DNA from 3 places in the Streptomyces sp. NPDC092369 genome. Region 3 is predicted to be linked to each of the others. Evidence: riboswitches for the same ligand, from Rfam matches in the RefSeq annotation. Region 3 holds a riboswitch; each other region holds the start of a gene.
The links. Region 3 has a riboswitch for cyclic di-AMP ahead of ACIQI8_RS09245 (M23 family metallopeptidase). Riboswitches for the same ligand answer to the same signal wherever they lie in the genome.
Positions count from the first base shown of each region.

Region 1: linked by a shared signal. The riboswitch ahead of ACIQI8_RS37265 (C40 family peptidase) and the one ahead of ACIQI8_RS09245 (M23 family metallopeptidase) in region 3 are both predicted to bind cyclic di-AMP.
Region 2: linked by a shared signal. The riboswitch ahead of ACIQI8_RS22990 (transglycosylase SLT domain-containing protein) and the one ahead of ACIQI8_RS09245 (M23 family metallopeptidase) in region 3 are both predicted to bind cyclic di-AMP.

Region 1 is NZ_JBIVQP010000007.1:516,654-526,179, forward strand. Features, by position in the region: gene ACIQI8_RS37255 (ATP-dependent Clp protease proteolytic subunit) at 74-709, shown strand; gene ACIQI8_RS37260 (hypothetical protein) at 717-1,025, shown strand; cyclic di-AMP (ydaO/yuaA leader) riboswitch at 1,375-1,575, shown strand; gene ACIQI8_RS37265 (C40 family peptidase) at 1,579-2,052, shown strand; gene ACIQI8_RS37270 (ATP-binding protein) at 2,115-2,573, opposite strand; gene ACIQI8_RS37275 (helix-turn-helix domain-containing protein) at 2,787-3,647, shown strand; gene ACIQI8_RS37280 (DUF397 domain-containing protein) at 3,657-3,884, shown strand; gene ACIQI8_RS37285 (8-amino-7-oxononanoate synthase) at 3,949-5,085, opposite strand; gene bioB (biotin synthase BioB) at 5,232-6,455, shown strand; gene ACIQI8_RS37295 (adenosylmethionine--8-amino-7-oxononanoate transaminase) at 6,448-7,755, shown strand; gene bioD (dethiobiotin synthase) at 7,757-8,476, shown strand; gene ACIQI8_RS37305 (LuxR C-terminal-related transcriptional regulator) at 8,535-9,526, opposite strand, start outside.
Region 2 is NZ_JBIVQP010000003.1:1,318,692-1,328,217, forward strand. Features, by position in the region: gene ACIQI8_RS22975 (CHRD domain-containing protein) at 1-989, opposite strand, end outside; gene ACIQI8_RS22980 (polyprenyl synthetase family protein) at 1,105-2,115, opposite strand; gene ACIQI8_RS22985 (CocE/NonD family hydrolase) at 2,428-4,422, shown strand; cyclic di-AMP (ydaO/yuaA leader) riboswitch at 4,654-4,855, shown strand; gene ACIQI8_RS22990 (transglycosylase SLT domain-containing protein) at 4,861-5,343, shown strand; gene ACIQI8_RS22995 (HAD family hydrolase) at 5,365-6,168, opposite strand; gene ACIQI8_RS23000 (LacI family DNA-binding transcriptional regulator) at 6,261-7,289, opposite strand; gene ACIQI8_RS23005 (carbohydrate ABC transporter permease) at 7,353-8,225, opposite strand; gene ACIQI8_RS23010 (carbohydrate ABC transporter permease) at 8,222-9,211, opposite strand; gene ACIQI8_RS23015 (ABC transporter substrate-binding protein) at 9,208-9,526, opposite strand, start outside.
Region 3 is NZ_JBIVQP010000001.1:2,117,539-2,127,064, forward strand. Features, by position in the region: gene ACIQI8_RS09220 (alkaline phosphatase family protein) at 1-911, opposite strand, end outside; gene ACIQI8_RS09225 (DUF5998 family protein) at 911-1,498, opposite strand; gene ACIQI8_RS09230 (GNAT family N-acetyltransferase) at 1,563-4,400, opposite strand; gene ACIQI8_RS09235 (HPr family phosphocarrier protein) at 4,583-4,864, shown strand; gene ACIQI8_RS09240 (GntR family transcriptional regulator) at 5,025-5,717, opposite strand; gene ACIQI8_RS09245 (M23 family metallopeptidase) at 5,906-6,691, opposite strand; cyclic di-AMP (ydaO/yuaA leader) riboswitch at 6,704-6,869, opposite strand; gene ACIQI8_RS09250 (M16 family metallopeptidase) at 7,083-8,471, opposite strand; gene ACIQI8_RS09255 (M16 family metallopeptidase) at 8,468-9,526, opposite strand, start outside.

The DNA of each region.
Region 1 (9,526 bases), on a different contig from region 3:
TAACGTCACGTACGTCCTGTACATTTTGTACAGACACAGTCAGGCGCAGTCAGACGCAGAAGGAGGGGCACCCATGACCCGACCGATCGCCCGCCATGTCCTGCCCGAGTTCACCGAGCGCACCAGTTCCGGGGTCCGGACGATGGATCCGTACTCGAAGCTGCTGGAGGAGCGGATCGTCTTTCTCGGGACGCCGGTAGACGACGTGTCGGCGAACGACGTGATGGCGCAGTTCATGCACCTCGAGTACCAGGACCCGGACCGGGACATCTCGCTGTACATCAACTCCCCCGGCGGCTCGTTCACCGCGATGTCGGCGATCTACGACACGATGCGGTTCGTCACCTGTGACGTGGAGACCATCTGTCTGGGGCAAGCCGGCTCCTCCGCCGCGGTGTTGCTGGCCGCGGGCACGCCGGGCAAGCGGCTCGCGCTGCCGGGTGCGCGGGTGGTGCTCCATCAGCCCGCCTTTTCCGGGCCGGTTGAAGGGCAGGCGAGCGATCTGGCGATCCAGGCCGAGGAGTTGATGCGGACCCGCGACCTGCTGGAGGAGCTGTTGGTACGGCACACCGGCCGCACGGCGGAGCAGGTGCACGAGGACATCGAGCGGGACAACATCCTTGATGCGCAGGGGGCGTTGGAGTACGGCCTGGTGGACCGGATCGTCTCCACCCGCAAGACCACGCTCACCCCGCCCGCGGGGAGGTGAGCCTCCGGTGCTCCCACCCGAACTGCCGCCGCTGCCCGCGCTGACGCGCGCCGAGGGCGAGTTGATCGACCGTTATCTCGATGTGGTCGACCTGCTCGGCCGGATCAACCCGGCGCGGCACGGGGACACCTACCGCGGACTCCGGGCCGCGCAGGCGTTGGTGTCCAAGGCGGCCGAACTACGTGACGCGCTGGCGCTGATGCACCAGCGGGGCGAGGCCGAGGTGCACGCCCCCACCTTGGCGCGGGCCCTGCGGGTCCTGGACGGCGAGCGCCGCACCGCACGGCTCACACTGCCGCCGCACTCCGCCGGTTGACGCGGGCGTGGCCGGTTCGGATGTCCGCCGCGCGGTCGGGACGTCCGGACCGGCGGCGAAACGGACCAAATGGTGTACCCCCGTTCGGAGGAGTTGCGGCTACTTTTTCGCGACCGTCAGGCTTGCGCAACGCGCGGGGTTCGAGGGCCGCATGAGGCGTTCCAGTGCTGGTCCGGGGGCCCGTGCGTCCTGGACACCGGCTCGAACACAGGGGAGTCCACCCGAACGGGTGAGTGGTGAGTAACCCCACAAATCCCCGATTCCGTTGGGCTTTTCGGACATTCATAGGTCAAGATCCCTGTCTGACGACAAGACCCCGCCGCAGCGGCGGGGCGATCCGGGCGGACGCCGAGTCCTACCGCCGCCCGGATGACAGGTCGACAGGATTGCATCGGTAGGAGTGGAGGACCCAAGCACGACGGGTCGCCGGGACGGTCACGCCATGACCGGGTCGAGCAGCCCTTGGGGTGAAGCCGCGAGTGTGCGGCCGGGCAACTTCGCCAGCCCGAATCCGACAGGTCATCCTTCACAGGCGGCTGACGAAGGGTTGCGCATGTCTGCGCTCAATCGTGTCCCGTCGCTGATGGCCCGGGCCGGTACGGCCTCCGCTCTCACCATCGCCGCAGTGGGCGGCTCCGTCGTGATCCCCGGTGTCGCCTCCGACGCCGCGGCCGCGACGCCTGCGACCAAGGCACTTCACATCGCGGCGTCCAAGAAGGGCTCCCCGTACAAGTACGGCGCCACCGGACCACGCCGCTTCGACTGCTCAGGGCTCACGCTGTACTCGTTCAAGAAGGCGGGCAAGAAGCTGCCCCGCACGGCGGCCCAGCAGTACAACAAGACCCACCACATCTCCGCCAAGAGCCGCAAGGCCGGGGACCTCGTGTTCTTCCACTCGGGCTCCAGCGTCTACCACGTCGGCATCTACGCCGGGAAGGGAAAGATCTGGCACGCCCCGAAGACCGGGGACGTGGTGCGGCTGCAGAAGATCTGGACGAAGAAGGTCTGGTACGGCCGGGTCAGCTGACTCTCCCGCGGGGGTGACGGCGACCTGACACGCCGTCGCCCCCGCGGGGCTCGACACCGGCTCTACGGCTCCTGCTGTCCGGCGGTCGTGACCGGGCGCGCCGGTACGGTCCACGGCAGTTCGATGGAGACCGTCTTGCCGCCCTCCGGGGTGGCCCGCACCCGCAGCCGGCCGCCGCACTCCGCGGCCAGCCAACGAATGATCACCATGCCCCGGCCGTTGTCCTGTTGGACAGCGGCCGGCAGGCGTTTGGGGAACCGGGGGTGGCTGTCGGTCACCCCGATGTGCAGTTGTTCGTCACGGTCCAGCACGATGTCCACCGTGAAGGTGGGTGACTGGCCGAAGGTGTGCTGTACGGCGTTGGTGGCCAGTTCGGAGACGATGAGCCGGATGGTGTCGGCCACCTCCGTGTCGGACGGCAGACCCCACTCCGCCAACGTCGAGACCACATAACCGCGGGCGGTGGCGACCGAGGCGGGTTCGCTCGGCAGAGTGACGGATGCTTCCAGGTGGTCTGCCATGGCGACGTCGTCCCTTTCCCGCGGGACCGGGGTCCGACACAGAGCGGATGGTTCGAGTACGGTCCCGGACTGGTGCTTCGTCGCCAGAGTGCCATTCCCGCACCGGTCACGGGTGGCGATCCACCAAGATATGCATATATCTGTCGCTCGAAGCGGTGAACTCTACGACGGGAGACCGTATTTGGGCGCCCCGGAAGGAGTAAGGAGAGACCCATGCAGCACGGACCCGCGGTGCGCCGCCGGAAGCTGGGCGCCGAACTGCGTTCGTTGCGCACCGGGTCGGGGCTCACCAGTGGTGAGGCGGCCCGGATGGTGGGCTGGCATCAGTCGAAGGTGAGCCGGATCGAGACCGGCGCCAGCGGTGTGAAACCGGCCGATGTGCGGTTACTGCTGGATGCCTACCGCGTCTCGGATCCACAGTTGCGGGAGATGCTCCAGATGCTGGCGGGCTCCGACGAGGGCGGCGGCCGGCACCACTGGTGGCACGCCTACCGCGGGGTGCTGCCGACGACGTACCGCGACTTCATCAGTCTGGAGTCCCAGGCGAGCGCGATGCGCACGCTGGAGACCTCGGTGGTGCCCGGGCTGTTGCAGACGCCCGAGTACGCGCGGGCGGTGACCAGGGCGGCCGTCGGAGGTCTGGACGACGAACGGCTCGACGCGCTGGTCGAGGTGAGGCTCGCCCGACAGGACGTCCTGCGTTCGAATCCGCCGCTGAAACTCAGCGCGATCCTGGACGAGGCGGTGCTGCGCCGGGAGATCGGCGGCCCTGACGTGATGTCACGCCAGCTGGCACGGCTCATCGAGGCGGCGCGCCTGCCCCAAGTGCGGCTTCAGGTACTGCCGTTCACCGCCGGGGCGCATGTCGGCGTCACCGGACCTTTCGTTGTCTTCTCATTTTCGAGCACTTCTGATCTGGACGTGGTTGTTCTCGACCACTTGACGAGTAGCCTCTACCTCGAACGGAAAGAAGACCTCCAGGCCTACATCGAGGCCTTCAACGCCCTTCAGAGCTATGCCCTTTCACCCGAGGACTCGTTGGATTACATCGCCGGGATAGGTGACGGCGCGTAAGGAGGCACCATGTCAGCACTGCCTCGGAACGTACCTTCCAGTACCCATCTGCACGGTGTGCGATGGCTGCGCAGCAGCTACAGCACGGGAGCGAACAACTGCGTCGAAACGGCGCTGTCGCTCCCCGGCCCCTGGGCGGGGCTGCTCGCCGTGCGCGACTCCAAGGACGCGACAGGACCCGTCCTGCTCTTCTCCCCCGAGAGCTGGGCGGGCTTCACGGCCGCGTTCGACGCCTGATCGGTTCCGTGTCCAGGACCTGATCAGTTCCCCATCCGGCGGCGCACGGCCGTGTCACGCCGACTCATGGTCGCGTTTCGCCGATCACATCCACAGCGCGTTCGATCTGTGCCTCGGAGAGGTCAGCGCGGGCTGTCAGCCTGAGCCGTGAGATGCCGTCGGGCACGGAGGGGGGTCGGAAACACCCCACGACGAGCCCCGCGGCACGGCAGTCGGCCGCCCATCGCAAGGCCCCTTCCGGGGACGGCGCGCGCACGGAGACCACCGCGGCGTCGGGGCGTACCGCCTCGTGCCCCGCGGTGGTCAGGCGTGCGTGCAGTTCGGCGGCCACCGCACGCGCGCGTGCCGCCCGCTCCGGTTCCCGGCGCAGCAGCCGCAGGGCAGCCAGGGCGGCGCCCGCCGCCGCGGGGGCCAGGCCCGTGTCGAAGATGAACGTGCGGGCCGCGTTGATCAGATGGTCGATCACCCGCGCGGGACCGAGGACGGCGCCGCCCTGGCTGCCCAGCGACTTGGACAGCGTGACCGTCACGACCACGTCGTCGGCGCCCGCGAGCCCGGCCGCGTGCGGGGCGCCGCGTCCGCCGTCCCCGAGGACGCCGAGCCCGTGCGCGTCGTCGACCAGCAGTCCCGCGCCGTGCTCCCGGCACACCCCGGCGAGCGCGGCGAGCGGGGCCGCGTCGCCGTCGACCGAGAAGACCGTGTCGGACACGACGACCGCCGTGCCCTCGGGCCCCTGATGGGTCCGCAGCGCCTTGCGCACGGCCTCCGGGTCGGTGTGCGGGACCACCTGCGTGGTGCCCCGGGCCAGCCGGCAGCCGTCGATGAGGGAGGCGTGGTTGCCCGCGTCGGAGACGATCAGCGAGCCGTGCGGGGCCAGGGTCGTGACCGCGGCGAGGTTGGCCGCGTACCCCGAGGAGAAGACCAGCGCCGCCTCGAAGCCGCAGAAGTCGGCCAGCTCGCGCTCCAGCTCCGCGTGCAGCTCCGTCGTCCCGGTGACGAGCCGCGAGCCGGTCGAGCCGCCGCCCCAGGTGTACGCGGCCCGCGCAGCGCCCTCGGCGACCTCGGGGTGGTGCGCCAGACCCAGGTAGTCGTTGCTCGCGAGGTCGAGGAGCGGGGAGTCGGCCGGGCGCGGGCGCAGGGTCCGTACGAGCCCGGCCCGGCGGCGCAGCAGCGCCTGCTCGTCGATCCAGCCGAACGCCATGGCTCCTCCGGGCTTTTGTAGGCAATGAACAGACACTAGCCGCAGGTGCTCCCGCCCATGATGTGGCAAGGCACACACGACGAAGTCCCTTCGTTGTGCGAACTCTCCTTGGCCGAAAGCCGCTCCGTAGGACAGGATCGGCTCTCATGGACCTGCTGAACACGCTGGTGGACAAGGGGCTTCGGCGCGAGCTGCCGACCCGCGAGGAGGCTCTCGCCGTCCTCGCCACTTCCGACGACGACGTGCTCGATGTGGTGGCCGCGGCCGGCAAGGTGCGCCGGCACTGGTTCGGGCGCCGGGTGAAGCTCAACTACCTCGTCAACTTGAAGTCCGGACTGTGCCCGGAGGACTGCTCCTACTGTTCCCAGCGGCTCGGTTCCAAGGCCGAGATCCTGAAGTACACCTGGATCAAGCCGGACGAGGCGTCGAAGGCGGCGGCGGCCGGTTTGGCGGGAGGTGCCAAGCGGGTCTGCCTGGTGGCGTCCGGGCGCGGACCGACCGACCGTGACGTGGACCGGGTCTCGGACACGATCAAGGCGATCAAGGACCAGAACGAGGACGTCGAGGTGTGCGCCTGTCTCGGGCTGCTCTCCGACGGCCAGGCGGAGCGGCTGCGCGCGGCAGGCGCGGACGCGTACAACCACAACCTGAACACGTCCGAGGGGACGTACGGGGACATCACGACCACGCACACCTACGCCGACCGCGTGGACACCGTGCAGAAGGCGCACGCGGCCGGGCTGTCCGCCTGCTCCGGTCTGATCGCGGGCATGGGCGAGACCGACGAGGACCTGGTCGACGTGGTGTTCTCGCTGCGCGCCCTCGACCCCGACTCGGTTCCGGTCAACTTTCTGATCCCGATGGAGGGCACCCCGCTCTCCCAGGAGTGGAACCTCACCCCGCAGCGCTGCCTGCGCATCCTGGCGATGGTCCGTTTCGTGTGCCCGGACGCCGAGGTGCGCATCGCGGGCGGCCGCGAGGTCCACCTGCGCACCATGCAGCCGCTGGCCTTGAACCTGGCCAACTCGATCTTCCTGGGCGACTACCTCACCAGCGAGGGCCAGGCCGGCCACGCCGACCTGGAGATGATCGCGGACGCCGGGTTCGAGGTGGAGGGCACCGGCCAGGTGACCCTGCCGGAGCACCGGGCGACGGCGGGCGCGGGCTGCGGGTCGCACGCGGGCGGCGGCTGCGGGTCCCACGAGAACGGCGAGAGCGCCGGCTGCGGGTCGCACGCGGGTGGCGAAGTCTGCGGTACGGCGACTGCCGCGCCCGCGTCCGCGTCCGCGGCTGCCCTGAACGAACCCCGTACTGACCTGGTCTCGGTCCGTCGCCGTGGTGCCGGAACGGACCTCGCGCCCAATGCCTGACCTGCCCGTCCCGCCCGGCCTGTCCGTCCCCGAGCTCCTGGAGCTGGATCGGCGGCACGTCTGGCATCCGTACGGGCCGATGCCCGGTCGGCAGGAACCGCTCGTCGTGGAGTCGGCGAGCGGGGTCCGGCTGAGGCTGCGCGGGGCGGACGGGAGCACGGACGAGGTCGTGGACGGCATGTCGTCCTGGTGGTCGGCGATCCACGGCTACAACCACCCGGTGCTCAACGAGGCCGCGCAAGAGCAGCTCGGCCGGATGAGCCACGTGATGTTCGGCGGCCTGACGCACGAGCCCGCGGTCCGACTGGTGAAGCACCTTGTCGACATGTCACCCGAGGGCCTGGAGCATGTCTTCCTGGCCGACTCGGGCTCGGTGTCGGTCGAGGTGGCGGTCAAGATGTGTCTGCAGTACTGGCGTTCACTGGGCCGCCCCGCGAAACAGCGCCTGCTGACCTGGCGCGGCGGCTATCACGGCGACACCTGGCAGCCGATGTCGGTGTGCGACCCCGAGGGCGGGATGCACGAACTCTGGTCCGGGGTGCTGCCCCGCCAGGTCTTCGTGGACGCGCCGCCGGAGGAGTACGAGGAGTCGTACGCCGACCGGTTGCGCTCGGCGATCGAGCGCCATGCCGACGAACTGGCCGCGGTGATCGTCGAGCCGGTGGTGCAGGGTGCGGGCGGGATGCGGTTCCACTCCCCCACGTATTTGCGGGTGCTGCGCGAGGCGTGCGACGCGCACGGCGTGCTGCTGGTGTTCGACGAGATCGCGACCGGTTTCGGGCGGACGGGCGCGCTCTTCGCGGCGGACCACGCGGCCGTGACGCCGGACGTGATGTGCGTCGGCAAGGCCCTGACCGGCGGCTACCTGACGATGGCGGCGACGCTGTGCACCGCACGCGTGGCCGACGGCATCTCGCGCGGCGAGGTCCCGGTGCTGGCCCACGGCCCGACCTTCATGGGCAACCCGCTCGCCGCGTCCGTCGCCTGCGCCTCGATCGAGCTGCTGCTCGGCCAGGACTGGCAGTCGGAGATCAAACGGATCGAGACAGGGCTACGGGACGGTCTGGAGCCGGCGCGTGAGCTGCCGGGCGTGCGGGACGTCCGGGTCCTGGGCGCCATCGGGGTCGTGCAGCTCGACCACGACGTGGACATGAAGGCGGCCACGGAGGCGGCGGTGCGCGAGGGCGTGTGGCTGCGGCCGTTCCGCGACCTGATCTACACGATGCCGCCGTACGTCACCGGGGACGCGGATCTGGCGCGGATCGCGGACGCGGTGTGCGCGGCCGCTCGGGAGGGATGAGATGTCGTCGGTACTGGTGATCACGGGGACCGGCACGGAGGTCGGCAAGACGGTCACGACGGCCGCTGTCGCCGCCGCCGCGCTCGCCGTCGGCCGCTCGGTGGCCGTGCTGAAGGCCGCGCAGACGGGCGTACGGCCGGACGAGCCAGGGGACGCGGCGGAGGTCGCGCGGCTCGCGGGCGCCGTGACGACCGCCGAACTCGCCCGCTATCCCGACCCGTTGGCCCCGGCGACGGCCGCACGGCGGGCCGGGCGGGCACCGGTGCGTCCGCAGGAGGTGGCCGAGGCCGCCGCCAAGCTGGCCACCGAGCACGATCTGGTGCTGGTGGAGGGGGCGGGCGGGCTGCTCGTCCGGTTCGACGCGGAGGGCGGCACGCTGGCGGACGCGGCGACGCTGCTCGGGGCGCCGGTCCTGGTCGTGGCGTCGGCGGGCCTGGGCACGCTGAACACGACGGAACTGACGGCTCGTGAACTCCGTTCCCGTGGGCTTGAGTTGGCGGGAGTGGTGATCGGGAGTTGGCCGAACTCACCGGACCTGGCGTCGCGTTGCAATGTTGCGGACCTGCCGGAGGTGTCGGGAGCGTCGCTGCTGGGCGCGGTGCCCGCCGGGGCGGGTGCTCTGCCGCCGGCCGACTTCCGTACTGCGGCGCCGAGTTGGCTGGCGGCGCGGCTGTCGGGGACGTGGGACGCGGAGGCGTTCGGGGAGCGGGAGGCGCCGTAGGGGCGCCCTATTGTGTCCTCGCGGCTTGTCCCAACAAAAGCCTCGCCCGGGGCGCTACCTAGGCAGTGCCCCTGGTGTCACCACCCCCACCCAACAACCGCACCAGATCGATCCGCGACCGGATCCCCAACCGCGTGAAGACGCCCCGCAGATGGTGGTCGATCGTGCGCGGGCTGAGGGCGAGGCGCCCGGCGATCTCGCGGTTGGTGGCGCCATCGGCGGCCATGCGGGCGATGAGGAGTTGCTGGGCCGTGAGGCGGGCGGTCGGGTCAACTGCAGCTGGATGCGAGGGAGTTGCGGGGGCGCCGAGGGCGCGGAGTTCGGCGCGGGCCTGGGCCGCGCAGTGCGGGGCGCCGAAGGAGTCGAAGGCCTCCAGGGCGCTGTGCAGGCGGTCGCGGGCTTCGGTACGGCGCCGCAGTCGTCGTAGCGCGCCGCCGAACAGCAGCTCCGTGCGGGCGCGTTCGAAGTCGCGGGTGCCGTGCGCGTGGAGGTCGAGGGCGGCGCGGTAGTGCTCGACGGCCTCGGCACCGGGCGCGAGCAGGGCGCGGCAACGGGCGCTCAGGGCAAGGTCGTCCGGGCTGCGGACGGCGCTCGCCCAGCGGTCGTAGTCGGCGTGGGCGGCCCGCGCGACCCGGGTGTCGCCGGTGCGGACGGCGGCCTCGACGTAGTGCGGGGTGGCCAAGTGCCGGATGGCGCGGTGCCCGTGGCCCGGTCCGAACCCGGCGAGCGCGCGCAGCCGGGCCGCGGCGCCGGCGAAGCGCCCGGCCGCGAGATCGAGGTGGGCGAGCGCCCACTGGGCCAGCGCGGCGGGCAGACCGAGGCCGTGGGTGAGGGCGTACGAGCGTGCGGCGGCGGCCCGTTCGCGGCAGGTGTCCTCGTCGCCGGTGAGGGCCGCGAACATGGCGAGGGCGGCCTGCAGATGACAGGCGCCGTTGTCCTGCCCGGTGGCGTAGGCCTGCCGCAGGGCGTCCAGGGCGGTGGCCGCGCCGGCGTGCGGGCGTCCCGTCCAGAAGTCGGCGTAGGCACGGAACTCCAGCGCCTGGACCACGG
Region 2 (9,526 bases), on a different contig from region 3:
GTGCCGGGCGTGCAGGATCCGGTCGGGGCGACGCCGCCGACGGTGTTCAGGCGCAGGATCTCGGTGGTGTGGGCGAGCAGGCCGCGGTGCTTGCCGGACTGGGTGGCCTTGAGGTCGAGTTCGGGAATGTTGGTGTCGCCGTTCGCGGTCTTGCTGATGACGGCTCCGGTGACCGCGCTGCGGTCGGGCGCGATCCACTGCGGCGTACCGGAGTTGGGCTTGACGAAGGTGTGCTTGATGTTGCCGCCGAGCAGCGCGCTGACGTCCCGCTGGGCGAAGGCGTACCCGCCGCCGGCGGCCGGCTTGCACTCGTAGATCTGCTTGCCCTTGACCACGGAGGCCTGGAAGTTGTGCAGGGCGTCACGGAAGTCGAAGCCGGCGACCGTGACCTTGTGGAGCTGGCCGCGGACGGCGCCGCCGGGGAACTGGGCGGTGTGCAGGTTGGCGTAGAAGGAGTTCGGGTCGGACTTGAGGGCGTTGAGCAGGGCCTTGTCCTTGACCTTGACGGTGCCGGTGACGCTGTGGCCCCTGATCTTGTCGAGCAGCTTGGTGAAGTCGACCTTGACGCCGCCGTTGGTGCCCTTGGCGCCCTGGTGGATGTGGAGCATGGTCGGCCTGCCGGTGCCGCGCCAGGTGACGGCGACGGAGACCTTGTCGCCCTTGACCTTGATGAACTCGACGGCGGCGCCGTCCTTGTCGCCGACGGCGGGACCGCCGGCCACGGGCACCTCGTTGGCACCGCGCAGGCTGGTGGCCAGCAGGGTTCCCCCGGTGCCGCCGGAGACGCCGCCGCTCTGCGTGACGATGTCCTGGCTCGCGCCGGACGGGTCGTTCATGCCGCCCATGGCGACGGAGTGGCCCGCGTGGTCGGCGTGGGTCCCTCCGGCGGCGAAGGCGGGAATCACCGCGGCGGAGATTCCCCCGGCGGCTGCCACCGCGACCGCGGTGACGATGAGGCTCTTACGGCGCTTGGAGAACGTCGCGTTCATGCCCATGATTCTGTTTTCTCCCCGTATTCATGCCGACGCCCCCTGCGTCGGCTTCTGGGAGTGAAACGGGGCTGATCTCAGATTGGACTTAATCCAGAGATGTGATGTGTATCACCTAGCCCGCCCGGTGCACCACCGCGTCGCACAGCTCCACCAGCGCCGCCTTCGCGTCGCACTCCCGCAGCGGAGCCAGCGCGGCCCGCGCGTCCTCGGCGTAGCGGACCGTGTCCCGGCGAGCCTGCTCCAGCGCGGGGTGCTCCCGCAGTCCCGCCAGCGCCTCGGCGTGCCGGGCGTCGTCGGTCAGGTCGGAGTCCAGCAGCTCGCACAGGGCGATGTCCTCGGCCAGGCCGAGGCGCGCCGCCCGCTCGCGCAGCCGCAGTACGGGCATGGTCGGGATGCCCTCGCGCAGGTCGGTGCCCGGCGTCTTGCCCGACTCGTGCGAGTCGGACGCGATGTCCAGGACGTCGTCCGCGAGTTGGAAGGCGACACCGAGCCGCTCGCCGTACTGCGTGAGCACGTCCACGACCGTCTCGTCGGCGCCCGACATCAGCGCGCCGAACCGGCACGAGACCGCGACCAGGGAGCCCGTCTTGCCGGCGAGCACGTCCAGGTAGTGGTCGATCGGGTCCCGTCCGTCCTGCGGTCCCGCGGTCTCCAGGATCTGGCCGGTCACCAGGCGTTCGAACGCCTCGGCCTGCACCCGGACCGCCTCGGGGCCGAGGTCGGCCAGTATGTGCGAGGCGCGGGCGAACAGGAAGTCACCCGTGAGGACGGCCACCGAGTTGCCCCAGCGGGTGTTGGCGCTGTCGACCCCGCGCCGCACGGTCGCCTCGTCCATGACGTCGTCGTGGTACAGCGTGGCGAGGTGGGTCAGCTCCACCACCACCGCGGACGGCACGATCCCCGGCGCGTACCGGTCCCCGAACTGCGCGGCGAGCATGACCAGCAGCGGGCGGAACCGCTTGCCGCCGGCCCGCACGAGGTGCTGCGCGGCCTCCGTGATGAACGGGACCTCACTCTTGGTGGCTTCGAGCAGTCCCTCCTCGACAGCGGCCATCCCCGCCTGGACATCGGCTTCCAGAGCCTGGTCCCGCACGCTCAGCCCGAACGGCCCGACGACGGTCACGAGGGATCTCCTGTCTGCTGGTGTCCACGGCTGGTTACACGGTTTGTCGATAGGTCGCTGCCATCACTCAAGTCAGCGTATCCGGTCAAGTTTCGATCACCCATGCCGCCCACGCGTGCTGCCTGGGTAGGCACCTATGCCACTCGCCCGTGCAGCCCGGGCGATATCCGATCACGACGGGTATGTTTTTGATCACTTGATAACAACGGACATATATCGACTTACATGGAAGTAGTGGAGCGTGTCCCGAACGAGGCAGACGTCGAACCCGAGGACCGCCCGGCTCCTACCAACCGCACTGGGGTCACGCTCATGCGCATCCGAACGTCCTTCCCGTACGAGACGACTCACGAGGACCTCCGTGTCCGGCTGCCCGACGGAACGCGGTTGTACGCCCGCGTCTGGCGACCGCTCACCGACGAACCCGTACCGGCGCTCCTGGAGTACCTGCCCTACCGCCTCACCGACTGGACCGCGCCCCGCGACGCCCAGCGGCACCCCTGGTACGCCGGGCACGGCTACGCCTCCGTCCGCGTCGACGTGCGCGGGCACGGCAACAGCGAGGGGATGCCGGGTGACGAGTACTCGGCGACCGAGCTGGCCGACGGGGTCGAGGTGGTCAACTGGCTTGCCGCACAGCCCTGGTGCGACGGCAAGGTGGGCATGTTCGGCATCTCCTGGGGCGGCTTCAACTCCCTCCAGCTCGCGGCCCTCGCGCCCGAGCCGCTGAAGGCGGTCGTCACGGTCTGCTCCACGGACGACCGCTATGACAACGACGTGCACTACATGGGTGGTTCCGTCCTCGCCGTCGACATGCACGCGTGGGCGGCGACCATGCTCGCCTTCGTCTCCCGCCCGCCGGACCCGCTCCATGTGGGCGAGGAATGGCGGGACATGTGGCTGAAGCGGCTGGAGGCCGTCGACCCCTTCATCCACACCTGGCTCGCCCACCAGACCCGGGACGAGTACTGGCGGCACGGCAGCGTCTGCGAGGACTACGACGCGATCGGCGCCGCCGTCCTGGCGGTGGGCGGCTGGCACGACCCGTACCGCGACGCCGTGCTGCGGCTCGTCGAGCACCTCCCGGCGGACCGGGTGCGGGGGCTGATCGGCCCGTGGTCCCACCAGTACCCGGACCGCGGCCTGCCGCCGGGCCCGGCGATCGGCTTCCTCCAGGAGACCCTGCGCTGGTGGGACCACTGGCTCAAGGGCAAGGACACCGGCGTCATGGCCGACCCCCTCCTGCGCTCCTACGTCAGCGACTCGCACCCGCCGGCGACGGTCCACGACACCCTGCCGGGCCGTTGGGTCGGCGAGCCGGCCTGGCCCTCGCCGCACGTCAAGACGACGACGTACGGACTGCGGGGCGCCCCCGCGATCGTCCGGTCCCCCATGCACACGGGCGTGGACGCGGGCCGGTTCTTCCCCTTCGGGAACGACGCCGATCTGCCGCCGGACCAGCGGGACGAGGACGCGCGCTCCGCGTGCTTCGAGTTCGAGGTGCCGGCGGAGACCTGGGTGCTGGGGCGGCCGAGGGTGCGGCTGCGGCTGACCTCGGAGGTGGCGCGGGGGCAGGTGATCGCCCGGCTGTGCGATGTGGCGCCGGACGGTTCGTCGACGCTGGTCACCCGGGGTGTGCTGAACCTGTCGGCGCGGTTCGGGCGGGAGCGGGCGGTGCCCTGGACGCCGGGCGCGGTGGAGGACGTGACCTTCGAGCTGAACGGCATCGGGTACGCCGTTCCGGCCGGGCATCGCATCCGGCTCGCGGTGTCCTCGGCGTACTGGCCGTGGATCTGGCCCCAGCCGGAGTCGGCGGCCGGCTTCACGATGGACCCGGAGGGCAGCGCGCTCGAACTCCCTGTGCGAGAGCAGGAGTTGACGTACGACATTCGCTTCGGGGAGCCCGAGGAGGCCGAGCCGATCGGGGTCAACTACCCGCCCACGCTGGACGAGCCGCGGCCGGAGCGGGTGGTCGTGCGGGATGTGGCGAAGGGTGAGTGGCGGCTGGAGGTGGACCCGCGGCACGGCGGCACACGCGTGTATCCGGACGGCCTGGAGTTCACCGAGGACGCGCTGGAGACGTACACGATCGACGAGAGGGACCCACTGTCGGCGCGCGCCCGGTCGGACTGGTCGATCCGGCTGCACCGGCCGGAGCTGGCCTGGGACACCACCGTGCGCACCCGGTCGGAGATTACTTGCGACGAAAAGGACTTTATTGCCTCGAATGAGGTGATCTGCACCGAGGGCGGCGAGGTGATCTTTCACCGGACCTGGGAGAAGAGGATTCCGAGAACTGCCAGTTGAGGATGAATGCCCGTTTTGCCGCTCTTCATCCCGCCGTGACTTGGGTCACGCGCTTCTGTGCGTGCCCTGTGTCCCGACATGTCGGCGTTCCGCCTTTCGCCGCTTGCCAGTTGACCCTTGGCAGGCGCAAAGGATCAAGCGCCTCATAGGCCTCAGACCAAGGTCAAGAGGGTCTATGTGTGAATCCGGTACTTGTTCCGGACATGTGCTCTCGCATACGTTCCCGCCCTGTCGGGTGGAACGCCGAATCCTGCCGCCGCCCGGCATCCCAGTCACGAACTCACCGCACGGCAGGAGCGGGGGACCCAGGTAAGTCGCCGGACCGGTCATCGCGACCGGGACGGCTCGGGGTTAAGTCACGTCCGCGAGGGCGTGGCCGGGCACCTCCCAGCCCGAACCCGACAGCTCACCTCGCAGGCGACGGAGAGGAACCTCGTCATGCCTGCATCCGCTCAGCACCGCCGTAGCCGCAACTCCCGCCTCGCCCGCAAGCTCGCCGTGCTCGGCACGGGGGCCGCGGTGCTCGCCCTCCCCGTCATCGGCGCGACCACCGCGTCCGCGGCTCCCTCGTCGACGGTGACCGCCGCGTCGCTGGGGTACTCCAACACCCTCGACGGCTGGATCCGCGCCTCGCTCCAGGTCATGGCGCAGAACGGGATCCCTGGCACCTACGACGGCATCTACCGCAACGTGATCCGTGAGTCGTCCGGCAACCCGTACGCCATCAACAACTGGGACTCCAACGCCGCGGCCGGCACCCCGTCCAAGGGCCTGCTCCAGGTGATCGACCCGACGTTCGCCGCGTACCACGTGGCCGGCACGTCGTTCGACCCGTACGACCCGGTCGCGAACATCACGGCCGCCTGCAAGTACGCGGCGGCGGTGTACGGCTCGATCGACAACGTCTATGGAGCCTACTGAGCCACCCGGTAAGGGTCACTCTCAGAAGAGTCTTTCGAGGACGACGGCGATGCCGTCGTCCTCGTTCGATGTCGTCACCTCGTCCGCCACCGCCTTGAGTTCGGGGTGGGCGTTGGCCATGGCCACTCCGTGGGCGGCCCAGTCGAACATGGGGATGTCGTTGGGCATGTCGCCGAAGGCGATCGTCTCGTGCGGGCCCAGGCCCAGGTGGCGGGCGGCCAGGGCGAGGCCGGTCGCCTTGGTGACGCCGCATGGCTGGAGTTCGACGGTGCCGGGTCCCGACATGGTGACGGTGGCCAGTGAACCGACCACTGTGCGGGCCGTGGTGGCCAACTCGTCGTCGGACAGGTCGGGATGGCGCAGCAGCACCTTGCTGATCGGTTCGTGCCACAGGTCGTCGCGGCGGCCGACCCGGACCGCGGGCAGCGTGGGGTGCGGCATGAGGTAGCCGGGCTCGATGAGCGTGAGTCCGTCCACGCCGTCCTGGTCCACGGCCGCGTACACCTGCCCGACCTCCGCCTCGATCTTGCCGAGCGCGGTCTCGGCCAACTCCCGGTCCAGCGTGACCGACCAGAGCAGCCGGTCCGCGCCGGCGTCGTACACCTGCGCGCCCTGCCCGCACACCGCGAGCCCCTTGCTGCCCAGCTCGTCGAGGAGCGGACGCACTCTCGGGGCCGGCCGTCCCGTCACGACGAGATGGCGGGCCCCGGCGCCGACCGCCCGCGCGAGCGCGGCGAGGGACCGGTCGGAGAGGGTGTCGTCGCCCCGGAGCAGGCTGCCGTCCAGGTCCGTGGCGATGAGTGAATATGCGAGGGGTGCGGCCATGATCAGAGAATACGGATGGAAAGCCCGGCTAACTCGACGCGAACCGGACGGTTGCTGACTACATGTGCGTGGAGCGGTGGCCGGTGGTCCGGTCACGCCGACTCCCTGATCACCAGCTCGGTCGGCAGCAGCACCCCCGCCGTGTCCTCACCGGCGATCTGCGCGAGCAGCATGCGGACCATCTCGGCGCTGATGCGGTCGTAGGGCTGGCGCATGGTGGTGAGGGCCGGGGTGCCCGCGGTGGCCGCGGCCGAGTCGTCGAAGCCGCCGACAGCGACGTCATCGGGGACCGAACGGCCGTACTGCTGAAGAGTGTTGACGACTCCCAGGGCCATGAGATCGGAGGCCACGAACACCGCGTCGATGTCCGGGGCCCGGTCCAGGAGCCGGCGGGCCGCCTGCTCTCCGCCGGTGCGGCGGTAGTCGCCCTCGACCACGAGCGCGGGGTCGAAGGGCAGGCCCGCCTCGGTGAGGACGTCGCGGTAACCGGCCAGCCGGTCGGGGCCGCCCGCCGTGTCGAGCGGTCCGGTGACCATGCCGATACGACGTCGGCCGCGGGCGATGAGATGGCGCACCATCTCCTGGGCGCCCTCGCGGTCGGCCGCCGCCACGTAGCTGACCTTGGAGCCGAGGCCGACGGGCTTGCCGCAGGCCACCAACGGGATTCCGGCGTCCCGGAGTTCGGCCGCGACCGGGTCGCCGCTGTGGTTGGAGACGAGGAGCACGCCGTCGACGTGACCCGAGGTGATGTACCGGGTGAGGCGGCGCCGGTCGTCCTCGGAGGAGGCCAGCATCAGCAGCAGCGGGATGTCGTGCCGGGCCAGGTGCTCGGTGCACCCGCGCAGCAGCACGTTGAAGTTGGGGTCCTCGAAGAACTTCTCCTGCGGCTCGGTGAGGAGGAACGCCACCGAGTCCGACCGTCCCGTACTCAGGCTGCGGGCATGCCGGTTGACGACATAACCCGTCTTCCTGATCGCCGACTCCACGGCGGTGCGCGCGGCGGGCGAGACGTAGTGGCCCCCGTTCAGGAACCGCGAGACGGTCCCCCGGGAGACCCCTGCCTCCCGGGCCACGTCATGGATGGTGGGCGGTTTGCGGCGGCCGTTCGGACTGGTGGCCATGGTCCTCGTTCTGCCGGGTCGGTGCGGTGGGGGGAAGTCCGGTGCGGTGGCGGGCGGTTCGGCTCAGGCCTTGACGGATCCGCTGAGCAGGTCCAGGGACCAGAAGCGCTGGATCACCAGGAAGAGTCCGATCAGCGGCAGGATCGCGAGGAAGCAGCCCATGATGACCAGCGTGTAGAGCGCGGGTTGGGAGGCGCCCTGGTTGAGCAGGGTGTAGAGGCCCAGCGTGATCGGGAACTTGGTGTCGTCCGCGAGCATCACGTACGGCAGCAGGAAGTTGTTCCAGATGCCGACGAACTGGAACAGGAACACCGTGATGAGACCCGGCATCATCATCGGCACCGCGATCCGCGAGAAGATCCGCCACTCGCTCGCGCCGTCCATGCGGGCGGCTTCGAGGAGTTCGGCGGGCACGGAGGCGGCCGCGTAGATGCGGACGAGGTAGACGCCGTACGGGGAGAGGATCGACGGCAGGAGCATCGACCAGTACGAGTCGGCCAGGCCCAGCTTCGAGAGGAGCAGATACTGCGGGACCGTGAGCACGATGCTCGGGACCAGGACGCCGGCCAGCATCAGCTTGAAGACGAACTCCCGTCCCCTGAAGGCGAAGCGGCCCAGTGCGTAGCCGCCGGCGGCCGAGACCGCGGCGGAGAGCAGGGCGCCGCCGCCCGCGTAGAGAAGGGAGTTGGCCATCCACTCCCAGTAGATGCCGTCCCGGTAGGAGCTCAGCTCCTTGAAGTTGTCGAGGAAGCCGGTGCCGGGGGCGAAGGTGAAGGTGGAGAACAGTTCGCCCTGGCCCTTGCTCGCCGCGATGACCACCCAGGCCACGGGGATCAGGCAGTACAGCGAGCCGATGATCAGCACCACGGTGGGCACCCAGGCGGTGCGCTTCGGCCTGCTGAGGCCCTGGTCGGCGGTGAGGGTGAGGGGGGTCATGCCCGGTCCTCCCGGGTGTAGCGGTCGGAGACGCGCAGCAGCGTGAAGGAGAGCGCGAAGGTCGCCAGGGCCAGCACCACGGCGGTGGCGGACGCGCCGTAGATGTCCGACCTGAGGAAGGCGGCATCGTAGATGGCCATCAGCGGACTCCAGGAACTGGAGAGGCCGTTGGTCAGCGGCTTGAGCGCCATCGGCTCGGTGAAGACCTGGAGCGTGGCGATGACCGAGAAGAAGAACGTGAGCACGAGCGAGGGCAGCACGATCGGGATCTTGATCCGCAGGGCGATCTTCAGGTCGGAGGCGCCGTCGATGCGGGCGGCCTCGTAGATCTCCTGCGGGATCGAGCGCAGGGCGGTGTAGATCACGATCATGTTGAAGCCGGTGCCGCCCCACACCGCGATGTTCGCGAAGGACAGGTACAGGTTGCCGCCGTCGAACAGGTCGGGCTGCGGCAGGTCGAACTCACGGAGGAGGTAGTAGAAGGGGCTGACCGTCGGGAGGTAGAGGAAGCCCCACATCAGGGCGGCGATGATGCCCGGGACGGCGTACGGCAGGAAGATCGCGAGGCGCGCGAACTTGGCGCTGCGCGCCTGCGGGGTGTCCAGCATCAGCGCGAAGACCAGCGCCAGACCGAGCATCGTGGGGATGACGATCAGGCCGTAGCCGAAGGCGCGCAGGACGCTGTGGCCGAACTCGGAGTCCTCGAGGACGTCGGTGTAGTTGCCGATGCCGTTCCACACCTGCTCGCGGGCGCCCTTGCCGAGGCCGATGCCCTTGACCTGGACCTTGTGGAGACTGAGCCACACCGCGTACCCGATCGGTACGACGGTGAAGGCGGCGAACAGGAGCACGGCCGGCAGAAGGAACCAGTACGGCGCGCTGCGGCCACGGCGACGGAGGCGGCGGGGGCGGACGGAGGGGGCGGTGCCGTCCGCCAAGGGCCCGGCCGTCAGCCGGTCGGAGCCCTTGAGCGGAGTGCTGGTCATGCCTCGGTCACCTTGAAGCCCTGCTTCTTCATGTCGGTGAAGGTCGCCGACTGCATGGTGGCGAGCGCGGTGTCGAACTGGGCGGACTTCTTCGCCTTGGTGGCCTTGCCGAAGGCGTCGCTGAAGGTGTCGTAGGCGACCTGGACGTTCGGGCCCCAGGCGGAGGCGGCCGTGGTCGCGGCGATCTTGGCGGCCGTGTCGTAGAAGTCCGTCTGGTTCGGGAAGAACGCCGGCGGGGTGAGCACCGAGCCGGACTGGCCCTTGGTGGCCGCCGGGTAGATGCCGGCCTCCTTGACCAGGGCGGCCAGCGCCTCC
Region 3 (9,526 bases):
TACACGTGCCGCGCGCGGCCCTCGCCGCCCAGCAGGGCGACCCCGGCACGCAGTTCCCAGTCCGCGTCGAAGTCGATGCGGTGGTCCTCGTCGAAGGGCACGTCGACCATGCCGTGGTCGGCGGTGACGTACAGCGCGCTGCGCGGCGGGAGCTGCTCGGCGAGGCGCTGGACCAGCCGGTCGACGTACATGAGCTGGCCGCGCCAGGTGTCGGAGGCGACGCCGAAGCGGTGGCCCGCGCCATCGAGTTCGGCGTAGTACGTGTAGACCAGGGCACGATCACCGGCGGCCAGTTGCTCGGCCGCGAGGTCCATGCGGTCCTCGCCGGTCAGCCGCCCGTGAAACGTTCCGCCACTGAGCGCGACCTTGGTCAGCGGGGTGTTCTGGAAGGTGGGCGAGGAGACCTGCGCGGCGTGCACGCCCGCGGCGTCGGCGAGCTGGAAGATCGTGGGGTACGGCTGCCAGGCGCCCGGCGAGGTCCACGGCTGCCAGCGCAGCTGGTTCATCAGCGCGCCGGTCGCCGGATTGCGCACGGTGTAGCCGGGCAGGCCGTGCGCGCCGGGCGGCAGGCCGGTGCCGACGGAGGCCAGCGAGGTCGCGGTGGTCGCCGGGTAGCCGGTGGTCAGGGGGCGGCCGGTGCCGCCGCGCGAGCTGCCGAGCAGTGAGGTGAGGAAGGGTGCCTCGTCGGGGTGCGCCCTGAGCTGCTCCCAGCCGAGGCCGTCGATCAGGAACACGCAGTTCCGGTCGGCGGGGGTCAGCTCGGTGATCGCGGCGGTGGTGCCCGGTACGGACATGCCCGCGGCGAGGGTGGGCAGCAGGTCGGCGAGGGAGCCGCTGCCGTACTCGGGAAGCGGGGCGGAGTCGACGGCGAGTGGTTCCGGGTGGGTGTCCCAGGAGGCGGGGTGGGACATCAGCGGGTGACGTCCGCGGTCGCCTCGGAGAGCGACTGCGCGAAGGCCAGCGTCTGCCGCACCGTGTCGGGGCCGTCGCCGGCCTCGCTGACCCGCAGGCTGAGGTCGTCCGCCGTCGAGTTGCCCGTGTAGCCGTGGTCCGCCTCGCAGTTGGGGTCGCCGCAGGCGGCGGGCTCCAGGTCGATGCGGGCGACGGCGCCCCAGCCGATGGTGAGGACGACCTCGCGCGGCAGCTGGCCCGGCGTGTACTGCTCCGGGTTGGCGACCACGCGACTGAGCACGACCGACGAGATCCGGCCGAGCTTCACGGACTCGGTGGACGTCGTCGCGTACGGCGTCGGGGAGGTGCTGTCCGCGGCCTGCTCGTCGGTGTGGCTGACGATGAAGCGGTTGCCGGTGAGGACGAGCACCGTCACATGCCGCCGCACCTCGTTCTGGTCGAACGTCGTCTCCTGGTGGACCAGGTACGACCGGATGGGCTCGCCGCCCAGGGCGGCCTCCACCGCCTCGGCCACGAGGGCCGGGTAGTAGCCGCTGCGCTCGATCGCCGCTCGCAGCCCCTGGGTCGTCGTACTGGTCTTGGCCATGATGTCCATCCTACGGGGGTGGACTGACTGGGAGGCACCGGTCATGTCCCTCTCCGTGACCGTCTCAGTAGACGGGAAGCGTGCGCGGACCGAGGTCGTCGCGGGCCGGTGGCGGGGCCAGCCGGACGGAGGCGCCGAGAACGCTCAGGCCACGGGGGGCGACGACGACCGGCTCCAGGGTGACCGCGACGACCGCGGGGTGATCGTCGACGAGCCGGGACACCCGCAGCAGCAGTTCCTCCAGCGCAGGCGTGTCGACCGGGGTGGAGCCGCGCCAGCCGAACAGGAGCGGTGCCGTCCGGATCGACCGCACCACGGAGGTCGCCTCCCGGTCGGTGACCGGGATCAGCCGGTGCGCCATGTCGTCGAGCAGCTGCGAGGCGGCTCCCGCGAGCCCGAACGACAGCACGGCTCCGGCCGCCGGGTCGATGACGGCCCGCACGACGGTGTCCACCCCGCGCGGTGCCATCCCCTGCACCACCGGGCGCAGCTCCGCCGGCTTCCCGAACAGCTCGGTCAACTCGGCGTACGCCCGCCGCAGTTGCTCCTCGTCCGCCAGGTCCAGACGGACTCCGCCCAGGTCGGCGCGGTGCCTGAGGTGGGGGGCGGTGGCCTTGAGGGCGACCGGGTAGCCGACGGTCCCGGCTGCCTTGACGGCGTCGTCCGGGGTGAAGGCGGGGATCGCCCTGCGCACGGCGATCCCGTACCGCCCGAGCAGCTCGCAGGTCTCCTCGGTACCGAGGGTGAGGCCCTGTCCGCGCGCGAGCATGCCGTCGATGAGGCGGGCCGCGCCCTTCTCGTCGATGTCCGCGTCGATGGACTCGGGCACCTTGCCGGGCTCCGCCGCCTCGCGGCGCCACTGCGCGTACTTCACGGCCTCGCCCAGGGCGCGGACAGCGCGCTCGGCGGCGGGGTAGGCGGGGATGAGGCGGGCGGAGGGCGCGTCGGGGGCCGCGGTCCCCGACGCCTGTACGGGCGGGGGCAGTTGCTGCGAGGGGCGGAGCCTGCGGGCGCCGGAGGGCTTGGTCTCGGCCTGGGGCGCCGTGGCGACCGCGGCCGACAACGCCTCGGCGAGGCCGCCCAGTTCCACGTGGACGACGAGGACCGGCTTGCCGGGGACCTGTTCGGCGGCGGAGCGCAGCGCCTCGGCCAGTTCGGCGTCGGCGACCGAGGTCTCGCCGATCGCCGGTATCGCGGTGACGACGACCGCGTCGCACGCGTCGTCGCCGAGCGCGCGCAGCAGCGCCGCGTGGAAGTCGCCGGCACTCGCCCCGGTGGTCAGGTCCAGGGGGCGCAGCGGGCGCAGTCCCTCGGAGAGGCAGGCGTCGTAGGTCAGCAGGCCCAGCGACTCGGAGTTGCCGAGGATCGCCACGCGCGGTCCGGCGGGCAGGGGTTGGCGGGCGAGCAGCAGTCCGCTGTCGACGAGGTCGGTGATGGTGTCGACGCGGATCACGCCGGCCTGGCGGAGCAGCGTGGTCACCGTGGCGTGCGGCAGCCGGGTCGCCTGGACGGCGTGGCCCTGGGGGGCGGACCCGGCGCTCTGGACGACGACCAGGGGCTTGGCGGCCGCGGTGCGCCGGGCGAGGCGGGTGAACTTGCGCGGGTTGCCGATCGACTCCAGGTACATGAGGACGACGTCGGTGTCCGGGTCGTCGTACCAGTACTGCAGGACGTCGTTGCCGGACACGTCCGCGCGGTTGCCGGCCGAGACGAAGGTGGAGACGCCGGTGACCCCGGTGACGCCGCCGCCGCGTCGGTGCAGACGGGAGAGGAGGGCGATGCCGATGGCGCCGGACTGGGCGAACAGGCCGATGCGGCCGGGGCGTGGCATCTCGGGGGCGAGGGAGGCGTTGAGCCGTACCTCTTCGGCGGTGTTGATGACCCCGAAGGCGTTCGGTCCGATGATGCGCATGCCGTACGTGCGCGCGTGGCGGACGAGTTCGCGCTGGCGGTCGCGTCCCTCGGGGCCGCTCTCGGCGTATCCGGCGGAGACCACGACCAGTCCCTGTACGCCGTGTTCACCGCACTCGGTGACGATCTCCGGGACGTGGTCGGCGGGTACGGCGACGACCGCGAGGTCGACGGGTCCGTCGATGTCCCGCACCGAGCGGTGGGCGGCGATCCCGTCCAGCTCCTTGAGGTCCTCGGGGAAGGCCCTGTTCACCGCGTACAGCCGGCCGGTGAACCCGGCGCCCTTGATGTTGTCGAGGATGCTGCGGCCCACTCCCCCGGGCGTGCGGCCGGTCCCGATCACGGCGACCGAGCCGGGCACCAGCAGCCGGCGTACGGACCGTGCCTCGGCGCGCTGTTCACGCGCGCGTTGGACCGCGAGCGAGCGGTCGGTGGGCTCCAGGTCGAACTCCAGGCGGACGACGCCGTCCTCGAAGCTGCGCTTCTGGGTGTAGCCGGCGTCCATGAAGACTTTGATCATCTTGTTGTTGGCGGGCAGCACCTCGGCGGCGAAGCGGCGGATGCCGCGCTCACGGGCGACGGCGGCGATGTGCTCGAGGAGCGCGGAGGCCACGCCGCGTCCTTGATGGGCGTCCTGGACGAGGAAGGCGACCTCGGCCTCGTCGGCGGGGGCGGAGGCGGGCGTACCCTCGGGACCAATGCGGTCATAGCGTACGGTGGCGATGAACTCGCCGCCGATCGTGGCCGCGAGACCCACCCGGTCCACGAAGTCGTGGTGCGTGAAGCGGTGGACGTCCTTCGCGGACAGGCGCGGGTAGGGCGCGAAGAAGCGGTAGTACTTCGACTCGTCCGACACCTGCTCGTAGAAGCTGACCAGGCGGTCCGCGTCGTCGACGGTGATGGGGCGGATGCGCGCGGTACCGCCGTCGCGCAGCACGACGTCGGCTTCCCAGTGGGCGGGGTACTCGTGCCGGTCCGACGAGGTCTGCATGGGCCCCAGCGTACGGCTCGCGTATGACAACGGCGCGAGGCAGTCTGTGGGGAACACGCCTGCCCGCCGGGGACGGTGGGAGGGTGTGAGTGGGGCCGAGGCCGCGGCCCGACGACACGCTATGGAAAACTGGTCTAGACAATATGGTCTAGACAACCTGAGACACTGAAGGGCAGCATCACATGGCTGAGCGCCGCGTCAACGTCGGCTGGGCCGAGGGCCTCCACGCCCGCCCCGCTTCCATCTTCGTCCGAGCCGCCACGGCCACAGGCGTCCCGGTGACGATCGCCAAGTCCGACGGCAACCCCGTCAACGCGGCCTCCATGCTCGCCGTGCTGGGCCTGGGCGCCCAGGGCGGCGAGGAGATCGTCCTCGCTTCCGAGGCCGAGGGCGCGGACGCCGCGCTCGACCGGCTTGCGAAGCTGGTCGCCGAGGGGCTCGAGGAGCTTCCCGAGACCGTCTGAAAATCGAATTGAGGGATGCGGTACGCGTCACTTGGACGCCGCCGTCCCGCAACTCCGAAGGGCTCGCCCGAATTACCGGGCGAGCCCTTCGAATTTCCCGAATTCGGGCAGCAGGAATAATCCCCCTGGAATTACCTTCTCTTTGTATACGGCGCCCGTGTTAATGCCGCACACCCGACATGTTTACGGGATGTTGCGAGTTCCTCACACGCTCGGCGCGCTCCCCGCCGCCGAAGCGCAGCCGGTGCGCACTCGTCGAGTGCTCGGTGTGCAGGGCGGTGATCGCCCGCGCGCGCTCGGCGTCCCCGCGCGCCACGGCGTCGACGATCGCGCCGTGCTCCGCCCAGGACTCCACGGGGTTGGCCGGCGCCTCCACGGCGTACATCCAGGCGATCTTGTGACGCAGCTGGGTCAGCGTCGAGGTCAGCGCCTGGCTGCCGGAGGCCTGCGCGAGCGTCTCGTGGAACCAGCCCCCCAGGGAGCGCAGATCCTCGCTGTTGCCCCTCCTGGCGCGCTCCTGGCCCAGCCTGACCAGGCCGCGCAGCACCTTGAGGTGGGCCTCGGTGCGCCGCTGGGCGGCCCGGGACGCGCCGAGCGGCTCCAGCAGCATGCGCATCTCCAGCAGGTCGGCGGCCTCCTGCTCGGTCGGTTCCGCGACGCACGCGCCCGCGTGCCGCCGGGTCACGACGAAGCCCTCGGCCTCCAGCGTGCGCAGGGCCTCCCGGACGGGGACACGCGAGACGCCGTAGCGGCGCGCCAGGAGTTCCTCGGTGAGCCGGCCGCCGCGCTCGTAGACACCGGCGACGATGTCGTCCCGGATGGCCGTGCACACCGAGTGCGCCGGAATACGCATGTCCGACCTCCGTCTTAATCCCCGTGAAACGTCGCCGGTTGACGTGTGTTCAGTGACTCTATTGCAATCAGCGGGAATTTCCGACGGGGGGCCGGAATCGAGGGATATTTTTTGGACAGAGAGCGGACAGAAAGACCGAAAGCCCCGGCTCGGGGAGCCGGGGCTGAAGAAGATCTCGCGGTCCGTCGTCAGACGTTCACACCATGCGAACGCAGGTAGGCGACGGGGTCGATGTCCGAGCCGTACTCGGGGGTCGTGCGGGCCTCGAAGTGAAGATGCGGCCCGGTGACGTTGCCGGTCGCGCCGGAGAGGCCTATCTGCTGCCCGGGGGTGACCGTCTGGCCCACCGAGACCCCGATGGACGACAGGTGACCGTACTGGGTGTACGTGCCGTCGTTCATCTTGATCACTACCTGGTTGCCGTAGGAACCGCCCCAGCCGGTCTCCACGACCGTGCCGGAGCCGACCGCGTGGACGGTCGTGCCGCTGGCCGCGTGGAAGTCGATGCCGGTGTGGCTGCCGGAGGACCACAGCGAGCCACCGCTCTTGTAACCCGTCGAGACGTACGAGTTCGAGATCGGCGCGACGAAGGTGTTGAGGCGCTTGCGCTCGGCGGCGCGGGCGGCGCGCTCCTTGGCCTCGCGTTCCTCCTTGGCCCGCGCGGCGGCCTTCTTGCGTGCCGCCTCGGCCGCGGCCTTCTTGAGAGCGGCCTCCTGGGCCGCCTCCTTCTGGGCGTCTGCCTGGGCGTCGATCTTGTCGGCGATCGTGTCGCCGATGGTGATGACGGGGGTGAAACCGGTCTGCTCGGCCGCGCTCTCCACGTGCTCCGCGGAGTTGTCCGCGGCGAGCGCCGGAGCGGCCAGGGTGCCGACGACGCCGGTGGTGGCGAGTGCCGCGACGCCCGCCGCACGGGCGGTGGTGCGCTTCATCCGGCTGGGACGTCGGTGCTTCCCGGTGGCGCAGGTGAACGCCATGTACTGGGTGGTCCTTTCCTTCCTTCTCGCCTACCGGGTTAGCTGACGGGTTCGGAGCAGGAAGGTCTCCTACGGACCCCCTCGCGAAGCGCGGGCGTCCGATTCACCCCAGGGACTCTCGATATGGGTCCCCGGCTCCCCTGGCTCGCGCCGTACGGGGACTCGGCGATGACTGCCCGGTGCCGCGGATGCGGCGCGGTGCCTGACGGACAGCCCGGATGACGCTAAACGGGACAACTTTCAATCCCCAAACGGATCACGGCTTTTGTAGCGCATGCCACAGGGCAGACAGGCAACCTCTCCCTCAATTCGGACATACAGGGGCCCTGGTGACGCTTCCGTCACCAGGGCCCCCACGCGCGCGTGGCGCTCGCTCCGCCTCCGCCCGGCCCTACTCGGCCGCCACGACGGTGACTTCGCCGATGCCGAGAGCCGCCACGGGCTCCTTGATCTGCGCCGCGTCACCGACCAGCACGGTCACCAGACGGTCCACCGGGAAGGCGCTCACGGCGGCCGCGGTGGCCTCCACGGTGCCGGTTGCGGCGAGCTGCCGGTACAGCGTCGCCTGGTAGTCGTCGGGCAGGTGCTGCTCGACCTGGTCGGCCAGCGTGCTCGCGACGGCCGCCGCGGTCTCGTACTTCAGCGGCGCCACGCCCACCAGGTTCTGCACGGCGACATCGCGCTCGGCGTCGGTCAGACCGCCCTCGGCGAGCGTGCGCAGCACCGTCCACAGGTCCTGCAGCGCCGGACCGGTGTTCGGGGTGTCGAAGGAGCCGCTGATGGCGAGCATCGCGGCCCCGGTGCCGTCCGGGGCGGACCGCAGGACCTGCCCGAACGCCCGTACGCCGTAGGTGTAGCCCTTCTCCTCGCGCAGGACGCGGTCGAGGCGCGAGGTGAGGGTGCCGCCCAGGCAGTACGTGCCGAGCACCTGCGCGGGCCACACGCGGTCGTGCCGGTCGGGGCCCACGCGGCCGATGAGCAGCTGCGTCTGTACGGCGCCGGGGCGGTCCACGATGATCACGCGCCCGGTGTCGTCGGCGGTCACCGGCGGCACGGGACGCGGCTCGGCCGAGGAGCCGGTCCAGGCGCCGAGGGTGTCGCCGAGCAGCTCGTCGAGGTCGATGCCGGTGAGGTCGCCGACGACCACGGCGGTGGCGGTCGCCGGACGAACGTGCTTCTCGTAGAAGGCGCGTACGGCCGCCGAGTCGATGTTCTTGACGGTCTCCTCGGTGCCCTGACGCGGGCGCGACATGCGCGAGGAGGCCGGGAAGAGCTCCTTGGAGAGCTCCTTGGCGGCGCGCCGGGAGGGGTTGGCCAGCTCGTGCGGGATCTCGTCGAGGCGATTGCGCACCAGGCGCTCGATCTCGCTGTCCGCGAACGCAGGCGCCCTCAGGGCATCGGCCAGCAGGCCGAGGGCCTTGGTCAGGCGCGAGGCGGGCACTTCGAGGCTGATCCGGACGCCGGGGTGGTCGGCGTGCGCGTCGAGCGTCGCGCCGCAGCGCTCCAGTTCGGCGGCGAACTCCTCGGCGGAGTACTTGTCCGTGCCCTCGGAGAAGGCCCGCGCCATGATCGTGCCGACGCCGTCCAGACCGGCCGGCTCGGCCTCCAGGGGCGCGTCAAGGAGGACCTCCACGGCGACGACCTGCTGGCCGGGGCGCTGGCAGCGCAGGACCGTCAGGCCGTTGTCGAGCGTCCCGCGCTCGGGGGCCGGGAACGCCCACGGCCTGGCCTCGCCGGCCTGGGGCTGCGGGTGGAATTCCATCGCGGCGAGCTCGGTCACTTGGCCGCCTCCTCGTTCTCGGTGGGCTCGGTGCGCTCGGCGGGCTCGGCGGGCTCGGCGGACTCGGGGGCGACGGGTTCGTAGACGAGCACCGCGCGGTTGTCGGGGCGCAGTCGGGCCTTGGCGATCTCCTGGACCTCTTCCGGGGTCACCTCCAGGACGCGCTGCACGGCGGTCAGAGCCAGCTGCGGGTCGCCGAACAGGACGGCGTACCGGCACAGTTCGTCGGCGCGGCCCGCGACCGTGCCGAGCCGGTCCAGCCACTCGCGCTCCAACTGGGCCTGGGCGCGCTCCATTTCCTCGGCGGTGGGGCCCTCCTCGGCGAACCGGGCGAGCTCCTCGTCGATGGCGGCCTCGATCTCCGGCACCTCGTGCTCGGCGGACGTCTTCACGTCCAGCCAACCGAGCGAGGGCGCGCCGGCCAGCCGCAGCAGACCGAAGCCGGCCGCGACGGCCGTACGGTCGCGCCGCACAAGGCGGTTGTAGAGACGGGACGACTCGCCGCCGCCGAGGATGGTGAGCGCGAGGTCGGCCGCGTCGCTCGCGCGCGTGCCGTCCTCGGGCAGCCGGTACGCCGCCATCAGCGCGCGCGCCGGCACCTCCTCCTCGACGACCTCGCGCAACTGCCCGCCCATGACGTCGGGCAGCGCGCCGTCACGGGGGACGGGCTTGCCGTCGTGCGCCGGGATGGACCCGAAGTACCGCTCGATCCAGGCGAGCGTCTGCTCCGGGTCGATGTCGCCGACGACCGACAGAACCGCGTTGTTGGGCGCGTAGTACGTGCGGAAGAACGCGCGCGCGTCCTCCAGGGTCGCCGCGTCCAGGTCGGCCATCGAACCGATCGGCGTGTGGTGGTAGGGGTGGCCCTCCGGGTAGGCGAGCGCGGTCAGCTTCTCGAACGCCGTGCCGTAGGGGACGTTGTCGTAGCGCTGCCTGCGCTCGTTCTTCACCACGTCCCGCTGGTTCTCCATGGACTCCTCGTCCAGGGCGGCGAGCAGGGAGCCCATGCGGTCGGCCTCCAGCCAGAGGGCGAGCTCCAACTGGTGGGTGGGCAT